DNA from 3 places in the Paenibacillus violae genome. Region 3 is predicted to be linked to each of the others. Evidence: riboswitches for the same ligand, from Rfam matches in the RefSeq annotation. Region 3 holds a riboswitch; each other region holds the start of a gene.

The links. A riboswitch is a leader RNA that binds a small molecule or an ion and turns the genes downstream of it on or off. The one in region 3 is predicted to bind cyclic di-GMP.
Region 1: it holds a riboswitch for cyclic di-GMP, as region 3 does, so the genes downstream of both, RQP52_RS25910 (putative bifunctional diguanylate cyclase/phosphodiesterase) here and RQP52_RS31550 (PilZ domain-containing protein) in region 3, are expected to answer to the same signal.
Region 2: it holds a riboswitch for cyclic di-GMP, as region 3 does, so the genes downstream of both, RQP52_RS24145 (hypothetical protein) here and RQP52_RS31550 (PilZ domain-containing protein) in region 3, are expected to answer to the same signal.

The regions. Positions count from the first base shown of each region.
Region 1 is NZ_JAWCUD010000010.1:250,197-258,162, reverse strand. It holds gene RQP52_RS25925 (ABC transporter permease) at 1-196, opposite strand, end outside; gene RQP52_RS25920 (ABC transporter ATP-binding protein) at 189-1,730, opposite strand; gene RQP52_RS25915 (BMP family lipoprotein) at 1,860-2,930, opposite strand; gene RQP52_RS25910 (putative bifunctional diguanylate cyclase/phosphodiesterase) at 3,196-4,725, opposite strand; cyclic di-GMP riboswitch class I at 4,812-4,900, opposite strand; gene ilvA (threonine ammonia-lyase IlvA) at 4,971-6,227, opposite strand; gene RQP52_RS25900 (hypothetical protein) at 6,400-6,561, shown strand; gene RQP52_RS25895 (S-layer homology domain-containing protein) at 6,696-7,966, opposite strand, start outside.
Region 2 is NZ_JAWCUD010000009.1:215,996-223,961, reverse strand. It holds gene RQP52_RS24165 (FadR/GntR family transcriptional regulator) at 1-163, shown strand, start outside; gene RQP52_RS24160 (MFS transporter) at 201-1,451, shown strand; gene RQP52_RS24155 (ABC transporter ATP-binding protein) at 1,473-2,264, shown strand; gene RQP52_RS24150 (MDR family MFS transporter) at 2,482-3,708, shown strand; cyclic di-GMP riboswitch class I at 3,809-3,902, shown strand; gene RQP52_RS24145 (hypothetical protein) at 4,006-4,305, shown strand; gene RQP52_RS24140 (exopolyphosphatase) at 4,436-5,350, shown strand; gene gloA2 (SMU1112c/YaeR family gloxylase I-like metalloprotein) at 5,421-5,819, shown strand; gene RQP52_RS24130 (copper amine oxidase N-terminal domain-containing protein) at 6,012-7,520, opposite strand; gene RQP52_RS24125 (metallophosphoesterase) at 7,835-7,966, shown strand, end outside.
Region 3 is NZ_JAWCUD010000015.1:21,685-29,650, reverse strand. It holds gene prmC (peptide chain release factor N(5)-glutamine methyltransferase) at 184-1,056, opposite strand; gene prfA (peptide chain release factor 1) at 1,071-2,147, opposite strand; gene ychF (redox-regulated ATPase YchF) at 2,180-3,280, opposite strand; gene RQP52_RS31550 (PilZ domain-containing protein) at 3,359-4,105, opposite strand; cyclic di-GMP riboswitch class I at 4,187-4,274, opposite strand; gene tadA (tRNA adenosine(34) deaminase TadA) at 4,508-5,011, shown strand; tRNA gene RQP52_RS31540 (tRNA-Arg) at 5,375-5,448, shown strand; gene RQP52_RS31535 (stalk domain-containing protein) at 5,499-6,365, opposite strand; gene RQP52_RS31530 (AraC family transcriptional regulator) at 6,886-7,966, opposite strand, start outside.

The DNA.
Region 1 (7,966 bases), on a different contig from region 3:
AAGGCGTGATCGCACGAATCGATTCCCCGATGTCATACGAATTTCCGAAAACACGGGCAAATAATGCCCCGTAGGCAGCAATCGGATTATAGCCGCCTGCCAGCATGACGAGCGCTCCGAATAACAGCCCGAGCACAATGGCCACGATGGGATTCACCGCTGATTCACTTGTAAAAATACGAGCAACCTTATTCATGAGCAGCTCCTTTCCCTGTGCGCTTACTGCCAGCCATCAGAAGTCCGATCTCTTGATCGTTCGTCTCTTGCGGCAGCACTTCTCCCACAATCTGTCCTTCGTAGATAACGGCAATACGGTCCGATACGTTCATAATTTCATCCAACTCAAAAGAAATCAACAAAACTGCTTTGCCCTTGTTCCGCTGCTCGATCAGTTGACGGTGCACGAATTCAATCGCTCCTACGTCCAATCCGCGCGTTGGTTGAGCAGCAATTAGCAGGTTCGGATTCTTGTGTATTTCCCTGGCAATAATTGCTTTCTGTTGGTTCCCTCCCGACAAAGATCGAGCCTTATTGTAAATGCTCGGTGTCCTTACGTCGAACTGCTTGATCAGCGCTTCCGCATGGCGGTCAATCGCCTCGTAATTGAGGAAACCCGCTTTGTTATAGGCAGGATGGAAATATGTTTCCAACACCATGTTCTCACTCATAGAGAAATCAAGCACGAGTCCATGCTTATGCCTGTCCTCCGGAATATGCGACAAGCCTGCCTCCGAGATCTCTCTCGGCGTATGGTTCGTAATGTCGCTTCCTGTTAGCAATACCTGCCCGCTATCAATAGATCGCAGCCCTGTCAGCGCCTCGATCAATTCACTTTGGCCATTGCCGTCTACACCCGCGATACCCAGAATTTCCCCGGCTCTCACTTCGAAATTAAGTTCTTTCAGTGCAGCCAGTCCCTGTTGATTCCGAACAACCAGGTTCTTAACTTGGAGAACAGGTTCCCCAAGCTTCACATCTTTTTTCTCCACTTTAAAGGAGACATCGCGCCCGACCATTTTCTCAGCCAAAATTTGCGGATTCGCGTCTTTGCTTGCAATGGAATCGATCACCTTCCCGCGGCGAATAATGGTTACGGTATCAGCAATCTCCATGATTTCTTTCAGCTTATGTGTAATGAGAATGATGGACTTGCCCTCTTTCACAAGATTGCGCATAATGACCATCAATTCACTAATTTCTTGCGGCGTCAGTACAGCTGTTGGTTCGTCAAAAATGAGAATATCGGCGCCGCGATACAGCGTTTTCAATATTTCTACGCGCTGCTGCATACCGACGGAAATATCTTCAATTCTTGCTTTCGGATCAACGCGAAGCCCATATTGCTCAGATAGCTTGCGCACCTTCTCTTGCGCTGTTTTAATATCGACATTCAGCCCTTTTTTCGGCTCCATGCCCAGGATAATGTTCTCCGTTACGGTAAACGGCTGTACAAGCTTAAAATGCTGATGCACCATCCCGATGCCCAGCTCAATCGCCCGATTCGGACTATCAATGGAAACCTCGTTGCCTTGTACTTTTATAAAACCCTCGTCCGGTTGATACAGCCCGAACAAAATATTCATCAATGTGGATTTACCCGCACCATTTTCGCCCAGCAAGGCATGGATTTCACCCTTCATCAGCTTCAAGCTGATCGCATCATTCGCCACGATGCCCGGAAACCTCTTCGTAATGTTGTTGAGCTCAACAACAGGGACTACTTCATTCATCAGATCACCCTAAGGATCAATTTTTTTTAAAAACCCTCAAAACTAAGAACAAGGCTAGTTATTGTAACTAGCCTTGTTTGAACAAAAGTAAACCTATCGTTCGTAACCGCTGTACCTATTATACCCGTATTATGGTGTTTCTGGGACTTTAATTTCGCCGCTGATGATTTTTGCTTTGTACTCGTCAACTTTTTTCAAGATATCTGCTGTTACGTTTTTCTTGGAAGTTTCCGGAAGGCCTACACCGTCATCTTTCAGACCAAGTGTAACGTTTTTACCGCCTTGGAATTTGTTGTCGATAACGTCTTTGGAAACACGAGCAACCGCGTTGTCAACACGCTTCAACATGGAAGTCAGTGTTACTTCATCGCCGAACTCAAGGGATTGGTCTTTATCTACACCAATAACCCAAACTTTTTTACCGTTTTTCGCACGGTCTTTTGCTTCGTTGAATACACCGTTACCTGTGGAACCAGCTGCGTGGAAAATGATGTCTGCGCCATCGTTGTAGATGGTTGCTGCCGCTGCTTTACCAAGGTCAGGCTTATCGAACGCGCCTGTGTAGTTGATTTGAATTTTAGCATTTGGGTTAACAGCTTTCACGCCGGCAACGAAACCAGCTTCAAAGCGTTTGATAACCGGGATGTCGATACCGCCAACGAAGCCGATTTTGTTGGATTTTGTCGTAAGACCTGCAACCACACCTACAAGGTAGGAACCTTCTTGCTCGGAGAATGTTACGGATTCTACGTTTGGAGCTTCTACAACGTTATCAATAATCGCAAGTTTAGCATTCGGGTTTTGAGTTGCAACCGTTTTAAGCGCGTCACCCATCAAGAAGCCAATACCCCAAGTCAAGTTATAGCCGTCTTTTACGAATTGGTTCAAGTTCGGCGTATAGTCCGCATCGCTTTTACTTTCCAGGTTCTTCACGTTTACGCCAGTTGATTTTTTCAATTGTTGCAAACCTTCCCATGCGCTTTGGTTAAAAGATTTATCATTTACGCCGCCAATGTCTGTGACCATGCCGATTTTGAAATCTTTGCCGCTGTTGTTGCTTGGTGCTGCGGATGCTGCGCTACTTGCTGCTGGTGAAGCGGAAGCGGCCGGTTTTGTTTCTTCTTTTTTGGCACCGCAACCTGTCAAAGCAACCGCGGAAACAGTGACAGCCATTAACGCTGTTGTGAATACTTTTTTCATCATCTTTACCCCCAAAATAAATTTAAAATTGTACCTTAAATCCCACATTCTAGGTTGACCAGAATCAGTTAAATTATGTATGTCTGATCATAGACCGAGTGTATCACTTTGCAACTTAAGTGAAAAGCAATCCTGCAGCAAATGATCATAATTCGTGATGTTAACCAAGTTGACATGGTCTTTTTGTAAAGCCCCACAATATAGGTTTTAAGCCCCAATTATTTATTATACTACCGCCGGTCAATAAAATCTAGATGACCTATTTTTAATTTTTTATGGTCATCAATGTCAGGAATTGATCGGAGGATAGCGGATTGCTGAACAGTTTTCCTTGCACCTCCGTACATTGCAGAAATTTCAGGTATTCGAATTGCTCTTCCGTTTCGACACCTTTCGCAATTAACTTTAACCCTAATCGGTGGGCCATCCGAACGATAGCAGCTGCAAGCAGTTGATTTTCGTCATCATCGACAAGGTCTCTGATCAGCGTGCTGTCCAGCTTCACACTATCCAGTGGCATACCTTCCAGCCCGCTTCGTGTAAAAAGCCCCGTACACAAGTCATCCATGGCAATGCGTACGCCAAGCTTTTTCAGCATCGTCAGCTTCTTGCTTGCTTCTTGCACGTTGGAAGACGTGATGCTCTCCGTAAGGTCCAGCTCGACCAGACTGGGATCGATACCTGTTTCTTGCAGCACATCAGCTATATGGGCAATAAAATGATCATCTTTAAACTGCGAAGATTTAATGGTGAACGTCATTCGGAGCGGCTCTTGACCGGCCTTCTGCCAGTCTCTCATCTGCCTGCACGCGGTCTGAAACGCCCACTTGCCGATAGGCACCATGAATCCCAGTTCATCCGCTGCTTTCCGCCAATCCATGAGCTTGCTAAGCTGCTTAGCCCCCTTCTCCCAGTAGAGGCTGATCTCCATGCCGATGAGCTTGCGGCCTGCGATTTCATATTGCGGCTGATACCGTAATTCGAACTGTTCCTGCTCTAAAGCCAAGCGCAGCTCGTTCTCCATGTGAGCTTTGCTCTTCACCATCGTATCAATGTCTGACGCATAGAACTGGAAGCGGCTATTCTCATGGTTTTTGGCCTCGTACATCGCTTCATCTGCACGCTGAAGAAGCTGTTCGGGCTTAGTGCCGTCTAGCGGATATAATGCAATTCCCATACTAGCGGTTATCGTAACGGTTTTTCCATCCAGGATAAAGGGTTCATCCAAGACATTTTGAATGCGCATAGCCACTGCTCGGACGTCTTCCGGTTTGGTAAAAGATTCAAGCAAAATAATAAACTCGTCGCCACCCTGCCGATACACCGTATCCGAACCACGCAGACAGCCTAACAATCTCTCCGCTGCCAGTCGAATGAGCTGATCACCAGAGGCATGGCCATAGGAATCATTAACCTCCTTGAATCTATCCATGTCAAGAAATACAACTGCAGCAAGCTGGTCATAGCGCTGAGCATGAAGGAGCACGCGCTTTAAGCGGTCCTCGAACAGCCGTCGATTCGGCAATCCCGTTAATGTATCATGGTAAGCCAAGTAAGCCAGTTGCTTACTCTTCTCCTCCTGTTCGATGCTGTTAAGCCGCAGGTGACGGATGCGAATGGCAAAAAAGAAGCAAATAAGTGCTTGAATGAGGACGAACACTATCATCTTCGGGGTAAATGTAAAAGAAGCAGCAGCAAGTAGATTAGCCGTCAGCAGAAAGAAACCAAGGATGCCCACATAGCGGAGCTCCTGATCTTTCATCTGTTGAATCCACTTTAAAAAAAGGCTTCTCATTCGGGGGGAACCTCCATTCCGGTCATCAAAAAAGGCTATTCCATTTGGAATAGCCGTAGGCGTACCTGTATCGGTAAACTGCTCCTCTCGGCAGCCCAGCCATCATCGTTGCGGCGGCAACCTAAGACCCGGAGCTTTGCGTCCTTACCTTTCGGCAAGTTTGCCTTTTACAATATTCAGGTAAACAAAGAAAAAGCAGGACTATTTAACTATATCACAATTTTTTCTACTCTGGCTATTTTTAGTTAAATTAGCAAATTAAAAAGTTTGGGATCTTTATTGATCTCGATATAATCATAGTCCTTGCGGGACAAACGTTCAATAAGACCCTCATAATCATCTTTATTCTTCAGCTCGATGCCGACTAGTGCTGGAGCATCATCCCGATTGTTCTTTTTCGTATACTCAAACCGGGTAATATCGTCGGTCGGCCCCAAAACTTCCTCCAGAAATTCACGCAAAGCGCCTGCACGCTGAGGGAAATTGAGGATGAAATAATGTTTCAAGCCCTCGTACACGAGCGATCTTTCTTTGATTTGCTGCATCCGGTCTATGTCATTATTACCACCGCTGATGATACAAACTACGTTTTTGCCGCGAATTTGATCCCGGTAAGCATCAAGCGCCGCAACAGGCAGAGCCCCTGCTGGCTCAATCACGATGGCGTTGTTGTTGTAAAGCTCCAGAATCGTCGTGCATTCCTTCCCTGAAGGAATAACAACAATATCGTCCAACTTTTCTTTGCAAATATCAAAGGTAAGCTCGCCTACCTGCTTCACAGCTGCACCGTCTACAAATTTCTCAATCGTAGACAAAGTAACGACTTTGCCCTGCTTGAGCGACTCCTGCATACTTGCAGCGCCCTCTGGCTCAACGCCAATAATCTTGGTACGCGGGGAAACGCTGTCCACATAAGTCGCTACACCAGCTACAAGACCGCCGCCCCCGATGGTGGCAAAAATAAAGTCAGGCGTATCGGACATCTGATTCATAATTTCCAGACCGACAGTCCCTTGTCCCGCGATCGTGCGAATATCATCAAAAGGGTGAATGAACACCTTATTTTCTTTGGCACAGTAGGCCTTGGCGTGATTAGATGAATCATCGAAAGAATCCCCTGTCAGAATCACTTCTACAAAAGATCCGCCAAACAACTTCACCTGCGAGATTTTTTGCCTTGGCGTCGTCGTTGGCATGAAGATTTTCCCTTCAATTCCCAACTGCTTACAAGAGTAAGCAACGCCTTGTGCGTGATTGCCTGCGCTTGCGCACACGACTCCCGCTTCGCGTTCTTCCGGGGTCAAACTTTGGATCACATTGTACGCTCCGCGAATTTTAAAAGAACGAACGACCTGCATATCTTCACGTTTCAAATAAACGTTACATTCATACAAGTTAGAGAGCAGCTCATTGCGTTGCAGAGGCGATGGTTCGATCACCTTGCTGAGCACATGATTGGCCCTAATAATTTCTTCCAAACCTACTTTTCCGGAAACAACCATTTTCTCTTACTTCCTTTCTCTCCAATATGCGTAATAAATTTTAAAGATTATTGTAGCACACTGAGGAGCGCCTGTAAGAAAATATTATTGGAACATTTTATGAATGCTGATGTTTCACTCCAAAATATGGCGGGTATTAACTAGCAAGATACTTTATAAGGGAGTGATTGCTATGTCGACACAACCACGTAATATTGACATTGAAGAACGCCATGTAGAGAAAAAATCGGATTCCAGTTTAGTAGCTTCCACCTTCATTAAGTATGCAGCTTACATCATCATCATCTTCGGAGTTCTATATTTCTTAGTTCATTATGTATTTCCAATGTTTTAGAACATGAATAAGCGCGTGAAGAAAGGGCTATCTTGCGGGTCTATGACCTGTAAGATAGCCTTTTTTTCAGTATATACGGTAATGACCACGCGAATCTCGCACTATTGGGGAACTATGATCCTCATACCGGCTTCCTAGTAGTAGTAACGTGGCTGATCTTGCAGCTCCGCCCGTTTCTGCAAGAAACGGTAAAACGCGCTTGCTGCTTGTGCCCTTGACACTTCTTGTTGCGGCGCAAACTTACCATCGTTGAGGGACATAATGTTAAGCCCTACCACAATCGCAGCGGTACCTACTTGCTTAACTTCAGCGGCATCCGCGAATTGGCTGTTGAACACGCCGTCGAATTTCGCCAGGTTTTTGTATCCAAGTGCCTTAACGATCAATTGTGCCATCTCTTCGCGACTTAGCGTAGCCTCTGGGTTGAAATCAGCGCCAACGTCCAGCAAACCGCGGTCAACCGCATTTTCGACATAGGCAAAATAAGGGGAAGCGTTGCTTACATCCGCAAAGGAAGCTTTGCGATCCGCTCCGTAATAGATGCCGCCGTTCCCGCCATTCATCGCGATAACCAGCATTTTGACCAGCTCGCCCCGTTTAATCAATTGATCCGGGTTGACTTTGCCATCCTGCACATCAAGTGCTTGATAGTCCAGCATCAGTTGAAGCTCGTTCTTAGCCCAGTGATTGTCGATGTCGCTAACGGTCACTTTATCCAGGGACATAACCTCACCCGTCTGGCTGTTTCTCCATTTTCCAGTTTGCGCATCAAGCAGGAAGGGTTCCCGGCTGAGTTTTGGAACGAGCGTGTAGACAAGCTTAGCTTCTAATTTTTGATTTGCGTTGGTAACGGCTGCAGTCGGAGGAATTTCTCCCGCAGCAATCATCAGGTTGTATTTCTCAATTGGCATTACGCCATTGGATCCGCCATATTCGAGCACATAGTTTAGTTTAATGTCGAACTGGGAAAGCCACAGCTCCTTCGCCTTGTCGAGCGCCAGAATCTCCGGTTTCTGCTTCGGATAAGGCATATCGCTGAGCCCGAATTGATAGTTCATAATTTGACCCGTCACGCGGTCGATGCTGATGGTTACACCCTCACCACCCGCACTAACACCGTCAATAACGCGATTGAATCGGATATCCCAATTCCGCATATGCTTCAGCTGGTCTTCCGAGTAATCCTTGGCGGATGGCTGGCTGAGCACTAACTGGTCAGTGTAAGAAGGAATTTGCGTTTTCACGAAATCTACGCTTTTGGCAACAGCATCCTCTAAGGAAACCTTACCTTCAATGTCCTTATTGTTATCAGGGCTGTACGGCACATAGCTGTTAAAATTGGTGATTTCTCCGGTTTTGCTGTTTACATTTGCCCAGACTCCGCTTCCAGCTATCTTGCCTGTAG
Region 2 (7,966 bases), on a different contig from region 3:
ATCGCAAAAATTGATCGTGACATTGCAAGATCCGCATCATCTGTTTCACGAGAATATGTACAAAGCTATCAAAGACAAGGACGTCGCGGAAGCGGAGTATTGGACCATGAAAAATCTGGATGAAACGGTCACACAGCTTAAACAGTTTGTAAACCAGGAGTAGCTTGACTCTCCTATGTCTTTAAACATCAGATGATATGATGAAAGGGGTAGTAACAGTGTCAGATTCAAGTTCAGTACGCAATCATACGGTTTATGCGATTTTGTTCTCGATTTCCTTAGTCCATTTATTGAACGACGCCATTCAATCCGTTATACCTGCCGTTTTCCCGATTCTTCATAATTCGCTGCAGTTGAGTTTTACTCAAATCGGATGGATTGCTTTTACGCTAAACGTAACAGCCTCCTTATTTCAGCCTTTGATTGGTCTTTATACAGATAAAAAGCCAAAGCCGTTTTTGTTGCCCGCAGGCGTATTTTTCTCGTTATTAGGTGTGATTTTGCTTGCTGTAGCCTCTTCATTTGTTCAGGTGCTTGGAGCTGTTGTACTTGTAGGTCTCGGTTCTTCCGTTCTTCATCCCGAAGCATCGCGCGTTGCCTACTTGGCTGCCGGACCTCGAAGAGGCTTGGCGCAGTCCATTTTCCAAACAGGCGGTAATATCGGGCAGGCACTTGCTCCCATTTTTACAGCACTGATTTTCGTTCCATTCGGTCAGTTCGGCATTATTTGGTTTTCGTTTGTCGCTGCTGCAGCGATTGTCGTTCAGTTTTTCGTGGCCAAATGGTATCGTAAAGCGGGCAGCAGCCGCTCAGCAGCTTCAAGTAAAGCTTCTGTCAGCAAACAGCCACTTCCGTGTAAGACAGTTACCTATGCCATTTCGATTTTGATCATGCTCTTGTTTTCCAAGTTTGTTTATGTGGCAAGCATGACGGGTTTTTACGCTTTTTACTTAATTGAACACAATCAACTTTCCGTTGAAAAAGCGCAGCTATTCATATTCACTTTGCTTGCTGCTGGAGCAGTCGGTACGTTCATGGGCGGTCCGCTGGCGGATCGTTTCGGAAGACGGAACATGATCTGGTTTTCCATTCTGGGAACGGCTCCGTTTTCACTGCTTTTACCATATGCCAATTTATTTTGGGCGGGCGTGTTGTGTGCATGCATTGGATTCATTTTGCTATCCGGCTTCTCCGTCATTGTCGTTTATGCGCAGGAACTACTGCCCGGCAAAGTCGGGACGGTATCCGGCTTATTCTTTGGTTTGGCTTTCGGACTTGGCGGAATTGGTTCAGCCGTGCTGGGTACACTTGCGGATGCAACCAGCATCTCGTTTGTTATTAAACTCTGCGCGTTCTTGCCGCTAATCGGGTTATTGGCTGCGTTCCTGCCTTCGGATAAAAAATTGAATATGACACAAATTGAACTACCGCAAAATGTAGTGAAAGCTTAATTAATCACGGGGTGAAACCGAATGCCATCAATTATTGAAATGAATAACGTCTCCTGGTATAGAGAGAATAAAACGATTCTTAACCAAGTGGATTGGCAGGTGTCCAAAAATGATCACTGGGCCGTACTGGGCTTGAACGGTTCAGGCAAAACGACCATATTGAATATGATCAATGGTTATATCTGGCCGAGCCAAGGGCAAATGGCTGTACTTGGCCATCCGTTTGGAACGGTAGATTTAAGAGATTTGCGTAAAATGATTGGCTGGGTAAGTTCCTCCCTCCAGGAGAAGTTGTATGCCTCCGATAAAACGCAGCATGTCGTAATAAGCGGTAAACATGCGTCAATCGGGCTATATGAGAAACCGAGTGCAGAAGATTTTGAGCAAGCCAAAGAACATATGCAGCGGCTGAATTGTATGCATCTATACGACCGGACTTATCAATCGTGCTCTCAGGGTGAAAAGCAAAAACTATTAATTGCACGCGCATTGATGGCCTCCCCTAAGCTGCTGATTCTGGATGAAGCGACGAACGGATTAGACTTCCTTTCTCGGGAAGCATTGCTGTCCAGCATCCAAGAACTAGCCAAGGAACCGGATGCTCCGACATTAATATTCGTAACTCACCATATTGAAGAAATTCTACCTGTTTTTAATCAAACCTTATTGATTCGTCGTGGTGAGGTATTCGCAAAAGGGCTGTCGCGCCATGTATTGACAAGTGAAGGTTTGTCCTCTTTCTTTGAGACGGAGGTTGAAGTGAAATGGCAGCGAGAACGCCCATGGCTTTCGATTCCTGCCAGTGATCAGTGATGCGTGAACGTTCTAAGGGCACTTTCGATATAGAAGTGCTTAATTCTAGGCCACAAAACATGATTAAAACGGGCTTCCCATGCGACTTTGGGGAGTCCTTTTTTTATTCGACAAAAACATATAATAAAGGACACGAACTACCGTTTTTCGTGTATAATGAGTTCTTGATCTCATTTCTTAACCTTTGGTAAATTATCAGCGAGAGGAGTTCTGACAGATGAATCGATTACGTGGTTTTCTTGGTTCGTATCATCCGATTGTACATACGTTAATTTTGGGAACGGTCATGGCCAGAGCGGCGTCTTCCATGAGTCTGCCTTTTCTGGCGATTTACTTAGCTAAACATACGTCGATGAGCGCAGTAATGATTGGGGTCGTAATTGGAATGGGAGCCTTGGCAGGAACAGTCGGAGGTTTTATCGGCGGTAATTTATCGGACCGATTCGGCCGACGCATTATCATGCTCGCTGCACTTTTTGGATGGGCGGTTGTGTTTGTAGGTTTTAGTATCGTGAAACTACCGGTTTTGTTCATGATGCTGAACATGCTGAACGGCTTGTGCCGCTCCTTCTACGAACCGGTCTCGCAAGCCTTGATGGCGGATTTGACCGAGCCGGCCAAGCGACTCAGTGTGTTTTCAATGAGATACATGGCCATCAATGTTGGTGTTGCTGTAGGACCTTTATTGGGTGCTTTTTTTGCAACAATGGACGGAGCACTGCCGTTTCTACTCACTGGAATCGTATATTTTATCTATGCGGTTACCCTCTACGTTCTCCTTATCGTTTTTGGTATTAAGCAAATAGAAGGGGAGAAGAAACAACCTGTTACGTTTGTCTCTGCATTGCGGGTTATTCAACGTGATGTCACGTTTCGCTATTTTATTCTTGGCGGAATTATAGGGGCTATTGGCTACTCGCAAGTCATGGTGACACTATCGCAATATTTGGAGCAGAACTTCACTGAAGGTGTTAAAATGTTTGCTGTCCTCATGAGTGTCAATGCCATTGTGGTAATTGCGATGCAAATACCGCTTACACGGATTTCTGATAAGTACTCGCCACTTGTAGCGATTATTTTAGGAAATTTGATGTTTGCGTTAGGCGATATCGGTTTTGCATTCTCGCATTCGTTAGTACCCATGATTATTTCCATGGCGATTTTTACACTAGGAGAAATATTGAATTACCCCGCGGCCAACATGCTGATTGATAAGCTGGCACCGGAACATATGCGCGGTACTTATTTTGGTGCACAAACGTTAACCAACGTAGGTCATTTTATGGGACCTTGGGTTGGCGGCTTTCTGCTCGTAGCGTATGGGGGCACTGCACTTTATCTGGTCATCGCCTTTGTAACCCTTGCGGGATCTCTCTTTTATTGGAAAGGTGCCAATAATCTACAAGCACTGCCCAAAAATAGGTCGAAAAAAGAAGTTTTTTGATAAATAATGCAAAATTAGTTCTTGCGAACTATACGATTTCAAAAGAACTTCCCTTATTCTTGAGAGTGTAGTTATTTCTTGTAAAAGACTTCACAACACATCTCGACAATGGCAAAACTGACGAAAGTCAGTGACGCAAAGCTACAGGGGCTACCTTGTTCATGAATCGGACTCGTTGCCAGCCAGCTGCCGAACGATTGGGTATTCAACTTAGATCCCCTCCGATCGGTACACTATGGTGGGGTTTTTCTCTGTCATAACTTTCATAAACTATGGATAAAAGGAGGACCAAGCAGCATGCAGTCTGATTTACATGAAGAGCAAAAAGTAACATCACTTTGCGGCAATCATGTTGCCCGTTTGGTGCCATCCTCGGATGGACCAAAGCTATTGATTAATTTAGAAGAGTACGCGCTTAATGAATCTTGCTGGGATGTTGAAATGTTTCAGGGGAGAAGCAACAGCATTTTGATTTTCTATTGGAAAGGTGAAGTTAAGCTTTCTGTGAAAATGCCTCCGATGCCGCAAATTGAAGCATTTATGACTAGACTCTACCAAATTTTAACTTCCAAATTAAGAACGGTTCAGCCCATATAGGCGAACTGTTTTTTTTTATCCCAAAAGCTCTAATGACAAAATGATTGTCACAAATCGACAGGTACTGATATAATGATACACATATTCATACATAGTTCTTAAGTACTAACTTCGTAGGGGGATTTGCGCTATGCGATTAATTACGCGTTCGGATTTTGACGGTTTAGTATGCGCAATGCTTTTCAAAAAGCTAAACATGGTCGATGAAATGAAATTCGTTCATCCCAAAGATATGCAGGATGGTCTGATCGAGGTTACCGAGAACGATATTTTGGCGAATGTGCCTTATGTTGCAGGTTGCGGATTATGGTTTGACCATCATTCCAGTGAACTTGAGCGGATGGGTGAGAAAGTAGCTTTCAAAGGGGAAACCCGTATTGCACCAAGCGCAGCACGCGTCGTATATGATTATTATGGTGGGCAAGAAACCTTTGGTGATATTGACGATATTATGCAAGGCGTAGATAAAGCGGATGCTGCACAATTCAGTAAAGAAGATATTTTGAATCCAACGGGTTGGGATTTATTATCGTTCATCATGGATGCCCGTACGGGTTTAGGACGCTACCGGGACTATCGAATTAGCAATTATCAACTAATGGAAGAGCTTGTGGATCACTGTGCAGTGATGACGGTCGATCAAATTATGGAGCTTCCGGACGTTAAGGAGCGGGTTGAACGGTATTATGAATTGGATGCTCTATACCGTGAAATGCTTGCAAAGCATACATATACAGAAAGAAATGTGATCATTACGGATCTTCGTGATGTGGAAACCATCTATCCTGGTAACCGTTTCATGGTTTACGCGCTTTATCCAGAGCAGAATGTATCCATTTGGATCGTGGACGGACGTAACAAACAAAATTGTGTATTTGCTTGTGGACACAGCATTGTGAACCGCACCTCTCAAACGAACATCGGGACTTTGATGCTCCAAAATGGTGGAGGCGGTCACCACGCAGCAGGTACGTGTCAGGTAGAATATGCGCAAGCAGAGAATATTTTGAAGAAAATTGTTGAAACGATGAGAGCAGACGGATAAAATAAGAATCGAGCCGCAGGATGGGTAATTCCCGGAATGCGGTTTATTTATGGAGTCGGGAGGCATGTTAGTGAAAATCGATCGCATTCATCATGTGGCCATTATTAGCTCGAATTACGAAAAGTCGAAGCATTTCTATGTTGATTTACTAGGAATGACGATCGTAAATGAGTTGTACCGGGCAGAACGTGATTCCTACAAGCTGGATTTGCGCATAGGAGAAACAGAGCAGCAGATTGAGTTGTTTTCGTTCCCTAATCCACCCTTAAGAGTGGATAGACCGGAAGCGCGAGGACTTCGACACTTGGCATTTGTAGTTGGAAATATGGACGAAAGCGTCAAGGAACTAGAGAGCAAGGGAATTGCGGTTGAACCGGTACGAATTGATCCCATAACAGGTGATCGGTATACGTTTTTTGCAGACCCAGATGGACTCCCGTTAGAGTTGGTGGAACATGCCGAACGATGATTTATCAAAAAATGAGCAAAAAACAAAATTAGGATTTGCAATAGGATGCCTATGGAGTATTCTGCTGTCTATTCCGCTTTGGGCCATAATCATATGGCTATTGATGAAAAAATAAATCCCTCAAACGCTCGACTGAACAGGGTCGGATTAGCGGTTGGGGGATTTTTTTTGTTGGCTATTGGTGGTATAAAACTAGTAAACGTTGATGCGTCGTATAATTCCGTTTAGGCTGTCATAAATCACGATGTTACCATGATGATCGATAGTAAAAAGGAAACTGCCCTTGAAGCTTAAAGCGCCAGGACCATTAACTTGATCGGTAATGGATTTACCATCAATGATTTTATCATTTTCGGCGGGCTGCTCATAGGTTTGTGTTTTCGGATCATATAAACCCTTGTTATAGGTCAAAAGAGCAACATTAGTGTACTCATCCATTTTACCAGCAACATCAACTTGATAAACCTTAGTAGTATCTGAAATGTAGAAATATCCATTCCTCGATGAGGCTCCTGTTATTTGATCCAAATTAACACTCGCTACCTCAGTAATAGTGCCGTCCAAGTTAACCTTGCTGATTTTTTTATTCGTTTTATCAAGGAGATACATTTTCCCGTCTGTGTTTAAAGAAACGTAACTTGCCTTCTTATCAGGTAGGAGTCCAATTACTTTACTCTCGTTCGGTACCTGAAAGTCGAATACTTTCCCCAAAAATACATTGCTGTAGTAAAAGTGATCTTGATCTAAAAACGAGATAAAATTGTTTTCTTCATTCATGGAACTTTCTAAATTAAAAGTTACCATTTTAACTTCTGGGAGTATCTCATAAATAATCACAGCTTCTTCGACAAAGGGTCTCGCAGCATGTGCCATCAAATACAATTTGTCAGTTAAACTATCGTAATACAGTTTTTTAGGTGTGATATTTTGATATGATACACGTTGCACAGCACCTTTTGAATCTTTATACTGCACGTCAAATTTACTATCTATAAAGGTTGTGTGCTGTATATTTTTTCCATCGTCATTATTTTGATTATAGGATAAAATCCCGTAAGGGTAGGATTGGCTTTTGACGTCATAATCTATCATATATACATTGCTGCTCGAGTCTGAAATAACATCGTATATTTTTACATTACTTCTTTCTGTAATTGGTCGTTCTATCGATAAATTATCTACAGTTGGCTTGTCTCGTTTTTCATTTACAGGTGCAGGTTGAATGAGATTATTAGTGATTGTAATCATTTGCGTTGTACCATCGAACGAAACAGTCTGATCCATATTTTCAGCAATAAAGCGGAGAGGGACCATAGTCGTATCATTGAGTATTGTAGCAGGCTGCTCCAATGAAGTAGAAGCACCGTTAATCACGGCATCTTTACTGTCGATTGCGAGAGATATCTTGGTTTTGGCTGTAGTCAGTGTAATGATCCGTGCAGCGTCATCCCATTGGACAGTAACTCCCAGAGTCTCAGCAATAAAACGAAGCGGCACCATGGTCACGCTGTTCATTAAAATAGGCGGGACTGGCAGTGTTTGAGTTTGACCATTAACGGTAACAATTTGCTCATTCAGTTTAAGCTTTAGCTCATGCTGATACTTAGTAGCTGATGAGTCTTGTGCAAAAGCAGGTTGAATAGATAGAAAAATACAGCTGATGCTTAGTGTTAGAAGCTTTGCGATTTTTTGATGAAACACGGTTATCTTCCTCGTTTTCAATGATTTAAAAGCGGAGATTCCACTTTATGAATAATGTATATTCAACATATTGTTACATTTTCCTCTTTCCATTAACAGCCTTGGACATGAAAAACTGAGGGGGATAAACGAACTGTATGGTTAGTTCGTCTAATAGAAGAGATCGAAAGTAGATGAAGGAAGTAAAATCAGACAACAAAATTGAACTCTTATACTCATGTGGCATTAATGTAATAACTTTATAATAAAATTTAGCATATAAAACTTAACGACCCCTGTTGTATGAGGTCCCAATTTTGGTGAGGAGGATGCGCTTGGAAGGATATTTAATGTACTGCCTCTACCTAGTTTTAGTTCTATTTATTTGCTATTTCATCTTTATCTTGCCGACGCAATGGCTAAAAATTGAGCGGATAAGTTATCCTCTTAATCTAAATTTGAGAATC
Region 3 (7,966 bases):
CAAATTCCACTTAGGCTTATCTTAAGGGAACTAGAGAACTCTATTTTGGGAAAAACGGGCTGTTTCCCTCTCTGAACGAAACTACGGGGTCTTATTTAACCCCCATGGTCGTTTTTCGGGCAGAAAACGGCAAAATAGCGGACTGTAGTTCCTGTAGCGGGTGGAAAGCAGAAACAACAAGCCCTACTGCTCGCGCGCCCGGATCGCAATCACGTGGCGATCAATCCCCTGCAGATCCGGCACGAACCGGATCTCCTCCCAATTCGCGGCGGCGCGCAGCATCGCCGCCACAGCATCCGCCTGCCCGATGCCGACCTCGAACCCGACCACGGTCGGGATTCGCGGCAGCAGCGGCAGCTGAGCAACCATCCGGCGGTACAGGTCGAGTCCCTCGACACCGCCGAACAAAGCCGTGTGCGGCTCGAACAGCCGCACCTCCGGCATCAGCGCCGGGAGCTCGCCATCAGGGATATACGGTGGGTTAGACACCAGTATATCCGGAGCGATCCGGCGCTCAATATAAGGCTCGAGGAGGTCGCCCTCGAGCCACTCCACCCGCGCAGCCACGCCGTGGCGCTGCGCGTTCGAGCGGGCCATCTCCAGCGCTGCCGCGGAGATGTCGCTGGCAGCCACGCGCCAGTCGGCCCGCGCGTGAGCCACCGTCACCGGGATAATGCCGCTCCCGGTGCCAACATCCGCAAGCAGCGGAGCGCCTTGCGGGAACAGACGCGAGCCCTCGCGGAGCAAAGCCTCCACGAGCAGCTCCGTCTCCGGCCGCGGAATCAGCACGGCCGGGCTAACGGCAAACGTAAGGCCGTAGAAATCCTGCTCGCCGATTACATACTGTACCGGCTCACCTGCGGCCTTCCTCTCTACTAGCTGGCGCCAAGCGCCCTCCAGCTCGGCAGGAAACTGTTCCTGGAAACGGAACAGCAGCTCAGTCCGGCTGCAGCCCAGAAGATGCTGCAGCAAAAGCTCCACACAGGAAGCCGCCTCCGCTACGCCCAGCTTCCCTAAAAAAGAAGAAGCCTCTACATAGGCTTCTCTAATCGTCATCGAGGCAGTCGGCATCACATTGCCTGCTCCCCATTATCCAAAGCATCCGACTGCGCGGCAATGGTTAGCGCCGACACGATTTCTCCCATGTCACCGTTAAGCACTGTATCTAGTCGGTGAAGCGTCAAACCAATCCGGTGATCCGTAATCCGGCTTTGAGGGAAGTTATACGTGCGAATTCGCTCCGAACGGTCACCTGTACCGACTTTGCTTTTACGCTCGCCTGAATATTTCGCTTCCTCTTCCTCACGTATCTTATCGGAAATCCGTGCACGCAATACGCGAAGCGCTTGCTCCTTATTGGAGTTTTGCGATTTGCCGTCCTGACATGTTGCCACAATGCCCGTAGGCACGTGCGTCACGCGAACCGCTGATTTCGTCGTATTAACGGACTGACCGCCCGCTCCGCTCGAACAGAATGTATCTACGCGAATATCGGCGTCATTAATAACGATCTCAACTTCTTCCGCTTCAGGCATGACAACAACTGTCGAAGTGGAAGTATGAATACGTCCGCCTGATTCTGTTACTGGAATACGCTGTACACGGTGCGCCCCGCTCTCAAACTTCAGCTTACTAAAAGCGCCTTTTCCTGTGATCATGAAAATAATCTCTTTGAATCCGCCCAAATCGTTCACGGAAGCATCGAGAATTTCCGTTCTCCATCCTTGCGCGTCTGCATAGCGGGTATACATACGGTAAAGATCGCCCGCGAACAGCGCTGCCTCATCGCCGCCTGCCGCTCCACGGATTTCAACGATGACGTTTTTGTCATCATTCGGATCTTTTGGCATCATAAGGATTCTGAGTTGTTCTTCCAGATTAGCCGATTGCTCGCTAAGCTCTTCGATCTCCATTTTCACCATTTCACGCATTTCATCATCCAGCTTCTCGTTCTGCATCGCTTTCGCGTCTGCCAGCTGCTCGCTTACGCTCTTATATTCATTATAAGCATCGTAGGCTTCCTGAAGATCAGATTGTTCCTTCGAATACTCTCTAAGCTTCTTGGTGTCACTCGTCACATCCGGGTCACACAGTAGCTCACTTAATTTATCATAGCGGTCCACAATGGACTGAAGTCGATCCAACATAACGGATCACTCCTTTCTTTATTTTTTATTCATTAAACATTAAATCGGAAATGCATAACGTCGCCGTCATTCACCACGTACTCTTTACCTTCCAGGCGTACTTGCCCTTTTTCTTTCGCACCATTCATGGAGCCAGCTGTTACCAAATCCGTATAAGATACAACCTCGGCACGAATAAATCCACGCTCGAAATCGGTATGAATCACACCAGCCGCTTGAGGAGCTTTCGTTCCTTTGCGGATCGTCCAAGCTCTTACTTCCTGCACCCCAGCTGTAAAATACGTATACAAGCCAAGTTTGCGATAAGCTGCTTTAATCAATCTATTCAAGCCGGACTCTTGAAGTCCCAACTCTTCGAGGAACATTGCTTTTTCTTCATCTTCGAGCTCAGCAATCTCGGATTCCACCTTCGCGCTGATCGAAACAACTTCGTTGTTTTCTTTCGCCGCGTATTCTTGAACGATTTTGACGAATGGATTCTCATCCGCAGTTGATACTTCGTCTTCACTCACGTTGGCCGCATAAAGAACCGGCTTCATTGTCAACAAGTGAAGGTCGCGAACGAGCAGCTTCTCATCATCGCTCAAATCAATGCTACGCGCTGGCAGATCGTTATAAAGAGCTTCCTTGATGCGTTCCAAACACTCAACCTCAGCAACAACTTTCTTGTCGCCGCCTTTCAGGTTTTTGCGGGAGCGCTCGATCTTTTTCTCAACGGACTCAATGTCAGCCAAAATCAATTCGAGATTAATCGTCTCGATATCGCCAATCGGATCTACTTTACCGGAGACGTGCGTAATATTATCATCCTCAAAACAACGGACAACATGCACAATGGCATCCACTTCACGAATGTGTGCCAAAAATTTATTTCCAAGCCCTTCGCCTTTGCTCGCGCCCTTCACTAAACCCGCAATATCAACGAATTCGAAGGCTGTCGGAACAATGCTCTTAGGGACAATCATCTCTACCAGCTTGTGCAATCTCTCGTCCGGTACTTCAACTACCCCAACATTCGGATCTATCGTACAGAACGGATAGTTTGCAGATTCTGCCCCCGCCTGTGTAATTGCATTAAACAATGTCGATTTTCCTACGTTCGGTAGACCGACGATACCTGCTTTCAAAGCCATCGTAGTTACAACTCCTTAATTTTCGAAAATCATCCTTCTTATTATATAGTACTTGGAACGCAAAAAAAAGCCTGTAGGCTACTGATTAGCCGCAGACTTTTTTTCCAGTGCTTTTTTTGTTTCATTTTCCTGCTTCTGAATGTAGTACGTTTCAATCTGATTTTTTAAAATAAATCCGCGCAGCGCGTTCGTTTTCTCTTCTGGGATGCTAACAAAACTAGCACCGTAATAGTAGCCGTCATTCGTTTTTTCTTGCCGAACAATTTCCATTGTACATGGCACCAAAAAGCCCAAAATTAACTCCACTTCCAATTGGGAATTCTTTTGAATGACTTTTTCTAGCATAGCATTTTCACTGATCGTAAATCCTAAACCATTAACAGATAGATTTTTGATAGAGAATCGGATCGGTGTTTCAAAATGATGTTTGAGTTTCTTGTTTCTGTCTTGGAGCGCGAAAAGCAGCCCTTCATTCTTCACATCAACGCGAGGGAACTCCCGCTTTTCCGTGAACTTCCTGCGATTTTCAGGAGGATTCAGAACAATCAACGAGCCCTGGTCCTTGGCCACAACCACGGTATCCATAACAAACAGCCCGGATTTCGTATACACCGTCATTTTACACTTATCTCCCAGCGCAAAAACATGATATTCCGGAAGCTCCACTTCAATGATGTCACCTAGTGCATAGGTCAACACGCCAGTGGCTACGAAATCTTCCTTGCTCAGCATCGCCTTGCTGTCAATCATTACATCAGCGTCGTACCCTTCCTTGCTGCCATAAAACTTAGCAGATTTTTGTTTGCTAACCACTTTGTCGATCAACCCTCCCCGCGTTCCAATAAAAAAATAGACTGCCCCTGCGCCGGGAACAGCCTATTACCTCAACCTAAAAAAGCATCGATTTTCGGTAACCAGGCTGTCGTAGTTCCATAGGAACCGTAGACCCTCGGCTTTGCGTCCTTACCTTTCGGCAAGTTTGCCATTATCGAACCTTGCAAATGAATTGTCATGCTTTGTCGTACAATATCGTGTTATATGGTCTAAAAGACCTAAGTTATCTTTCATTATACGGATGGATTTCCCTATTATCAACTAATTCTCTTGCATACATCTGGTATTTGTTGTATGAATGTTAAAAGAAATAAATATCCACAACTTTTTGAGTTATACACATTGTTATCCACAGGTTGTTAACAACGAATATTTGTTCGATCCTTTGTTCACATGTGGATAAGATTATTTTTAGTGAGGTGTCCCCCTGTGGATGAATATAGTGAACATATCCCATGGATGAAAGCGGCCATAGAGGAAGCACGTAAAGCCGAAGCCATTCGTGAGGTGCCGATTGGTGCCGTTGTTGTACATCAAGGGGAAATTATCGGCCGCGGCTACAATCTTCGTGAAACGACGCTGGATCCGCTTGCTCACGCTGAAATGATCGCTATTAAGCAAGCCAGTGAGCATTTGCAAGCGTGGCGCTTGCTCGACTGCAAGCTCTACGTCACGCTGGAGCCTTGCCCGATGTGTGCAGGAGCGATTGTTCAGGCACGCGTTCCACAGGTGATCTACGGCACAACCGATCCCAAGGCCGGCTGCGCGGGAACGTTGATGAACTTGCTGCAGGAGGACCGGTTCAACCACCGGGTCGATGTGGTCAGCGGCGTGCTGCAAGAGGAGTGCGCGACGATGCTGACGCAGTTTTTCCGCAAGCTGCGCGGGAAGGAATAGCCGTTCGCGTTCGACGTTAGGCATTGGCGCGCTGGGTGCGAGCGTTAGCTTCCTTCGTAAGTGGACGCCTCGCATTGATATGCGAAAGGGTACTATGATCCCCTATTCGCCGGATATTAAGCACTTCAGCGAGGAGAGGGAACTGTGATCCGCTATTTTAGCACTTCTAGCCGAAATCTTGGCTAATTAGGCTAAATAGAGTCCTGTAGTTCCGTCTGAACCCTGGAAGTCTTCGTTTTGGCTCAAATAGTGCCCTGTAGTTCCCCAACGCACGATGCATTTAGCTAAATTCAACTAGTAGTTAAATCTTGCCACTCAAAGGTTGCGCCATATAAGGCTTCGTGCTATCATAATCTTTGCCATGCGCCCGTAGCTCAGCAGGATAGAGCAACAGTTTCCTAAACTGTAGGCCGGATGTTCGAATCATCTCGGGCGCGTATACAACAAAACGCCAGTTAACGGTATAAGCCGTTGGCTGGCGTTTTTTTCAATCCTCCGGACAGTTGTTTTCCTTTAAAGCTTTTTTCATATTTTCTTTTAATTTATCTGCATAGCCAGTAATATCACCAGAATGATTGCCAAGATTTGCGTTGTACTGATTTACTTCATTGTTTATCTGCTCTGTGTAAAGGGCGATAATCCTCTGACAGGCTGGACCTGCAACTGGCGATTTTGACACAGGCAGCGGTGTAGGCGTTGGTTGAGGTTTATTGGGAACAGATACATCCGTTGTATTATCTACACGCTGAGAGTTCCAAGTCTTCATAAAATGGTATTCTGATAGGTTGTCCTTACTGCTCTTACTAAACTCCTCAGCATTTGATCGTTTGACTGTAACAAAGTTTGTAACCAAGTTATTATAAATAATGCTTACTATCATTGAATCTACGGGTGAATTAACCAAAAAACCGGAGAGTGCAATGATATGATCGTTATCTGCACTAGTATCATTTGATATTTCTAAATCTACTTTTAAATATAAGCCATACTCATTATAGATAAGCTGGACATTTTTCCCCTGAAATTCTTTAGCTTTCTCATTTAATGACGGAATAGTAGCTGCAAAATCTTTCATTGCGTTATCTTCCTTTACTTGAGGAAATGCAAAATCAACTGTGTACTTCTCAGCATCCCACGTCACCGATGCCCCGGTTTGTTTCAATAGGTACAACGGCACAACAGTTCTGCCATCTTGTATAGTAGCAGGCACATCCTCAGCTTGAAGCTCCTTCCCCCCGAATAAAACCTTCACGATTGGAGCCCCCTTGTAGTCACCATGAAGGCCCGCTGCATGAACGACACCAGCCAAACAGAAAAACGCTAACACAGACACAATCAGTTTCTTTTTTTTCATAAAAACTTTCTCCCCCACCCAAATTAGCTTGTTAATTGCCACCTGTAACATTTCTGATATTTCTAGAAAATTCCTGCAAAAATTCAATTTATTCTACCTATCCACATGTTAATAGACCTCCTGCCCGCTGAGAAAAAAATCAGCGTTATCAACATCAGCACAAGTAAGAGGTTTTTCGAACGTTATTAACAGCGAAAAAGAGGGAGGGTTATCCCCAAATTTGCCAGGAAGGGGCATCGAGCAGTAGTACTCAGGTAAGAGCATGCTCTACGGTGTACTTAGTGCAACAAAATGACGGAGGTCCGGCCTCAATTCGCAGTTTCGTTGTATTATGTGCAACGTTTTGGAGGAGGGAGGAGCGGTATATTCACCATTCAGGTCAAAATGAGTTTACTTCATGCAATGAAGATGACGATTCCGAGGTAAAACCGCCTTCAGTACTGTATCAAGTACAACGTAGGGCGGGGCGGTATCTCAGCACAAAAAAGAGACCCGCCGCTTCAAAAGCGGCAGGCCTCCCTTATTTCATCCGGTCCCGATACTGTCCCGGCGTCATATTCTCATATTTCCGAAAAAGACGGATAAAATACGATGGCTGATACCCAATTTGCTCCGCAATCTCGTTCACCTTTAAATCAGACTCGACGAGCAGTTTCTTCGCTTTATCCATACGCAGGGTGATCAAATAGTCGATGAAATTCACGCCATTGATTTGCTTGAATGCTTTACTTAGCGCATAGGTCGTTGTATTAAAAGCGTCCGCACATTCCTCTAGGGAGATGTCGCTGTTCATAAAACGCTCCTGAATCCGATCCGTAACACGCTCCACCAGGCGCTTCATATGGATGTCCTGGTATTCATTCAGCCCTTCAATATAAGGCGAGATCACTTTCGTTTGGAAAAAGCGGACCATCTGCTCAGGCTCCCGAAGCTGGTTCAACTGTTCGTACAAGTTGTAACCCTCGAAGAAATGATGGGGATTGAACCCAGACTCCAGCATAGTATGCAGCATACTGCCCAGAACCTGCATAGCTCCTTCCTGGAGGATCTTCTCTTTGCTCGACTGGCGTACAAGCTCATGAACGAAGCTCTCGATCAAGCTCAATGATTGCTCGCTTTGCCCCATACGAAGGGCTTGCATCAGCTCTTTTTCCAAGGCAAACGGATAATGCACATCGTCATTGGTGCTCGGCAGCATCTCTTCCAAGTCAAGCACTTGATGGTCCACTTTCAAATCCCGATAGCGGATGGAGCTGCGCAAAAATACTAAAAGCTGTGGCAGGTCCTGCACGTTAGCAGTTAAACGGCCCATGCAGACCGTGGTTTGCATTTTAAGAAGGGAGCTGATGGTTTGTCCCAAATCATTCGCTAACAAATACAGCTCATCCTTGGCCTGCTGTTTCGTCCGATCCATGGGGTAGGAGAGCAGAATACCTACGGTCATATCCTGGAAGTTCATAATCTCCGCATTTTGAGTTTGCGTATTTACGATCTCTTGCGCGATATTCGCTGCCGCAAAGGTCGCCAGTTGTTCCTCATTTTCCAGGAATCGGCCATCTTCTTTGGCAAATCCGCTAATCTTCACCAACAGCAGAACGAAC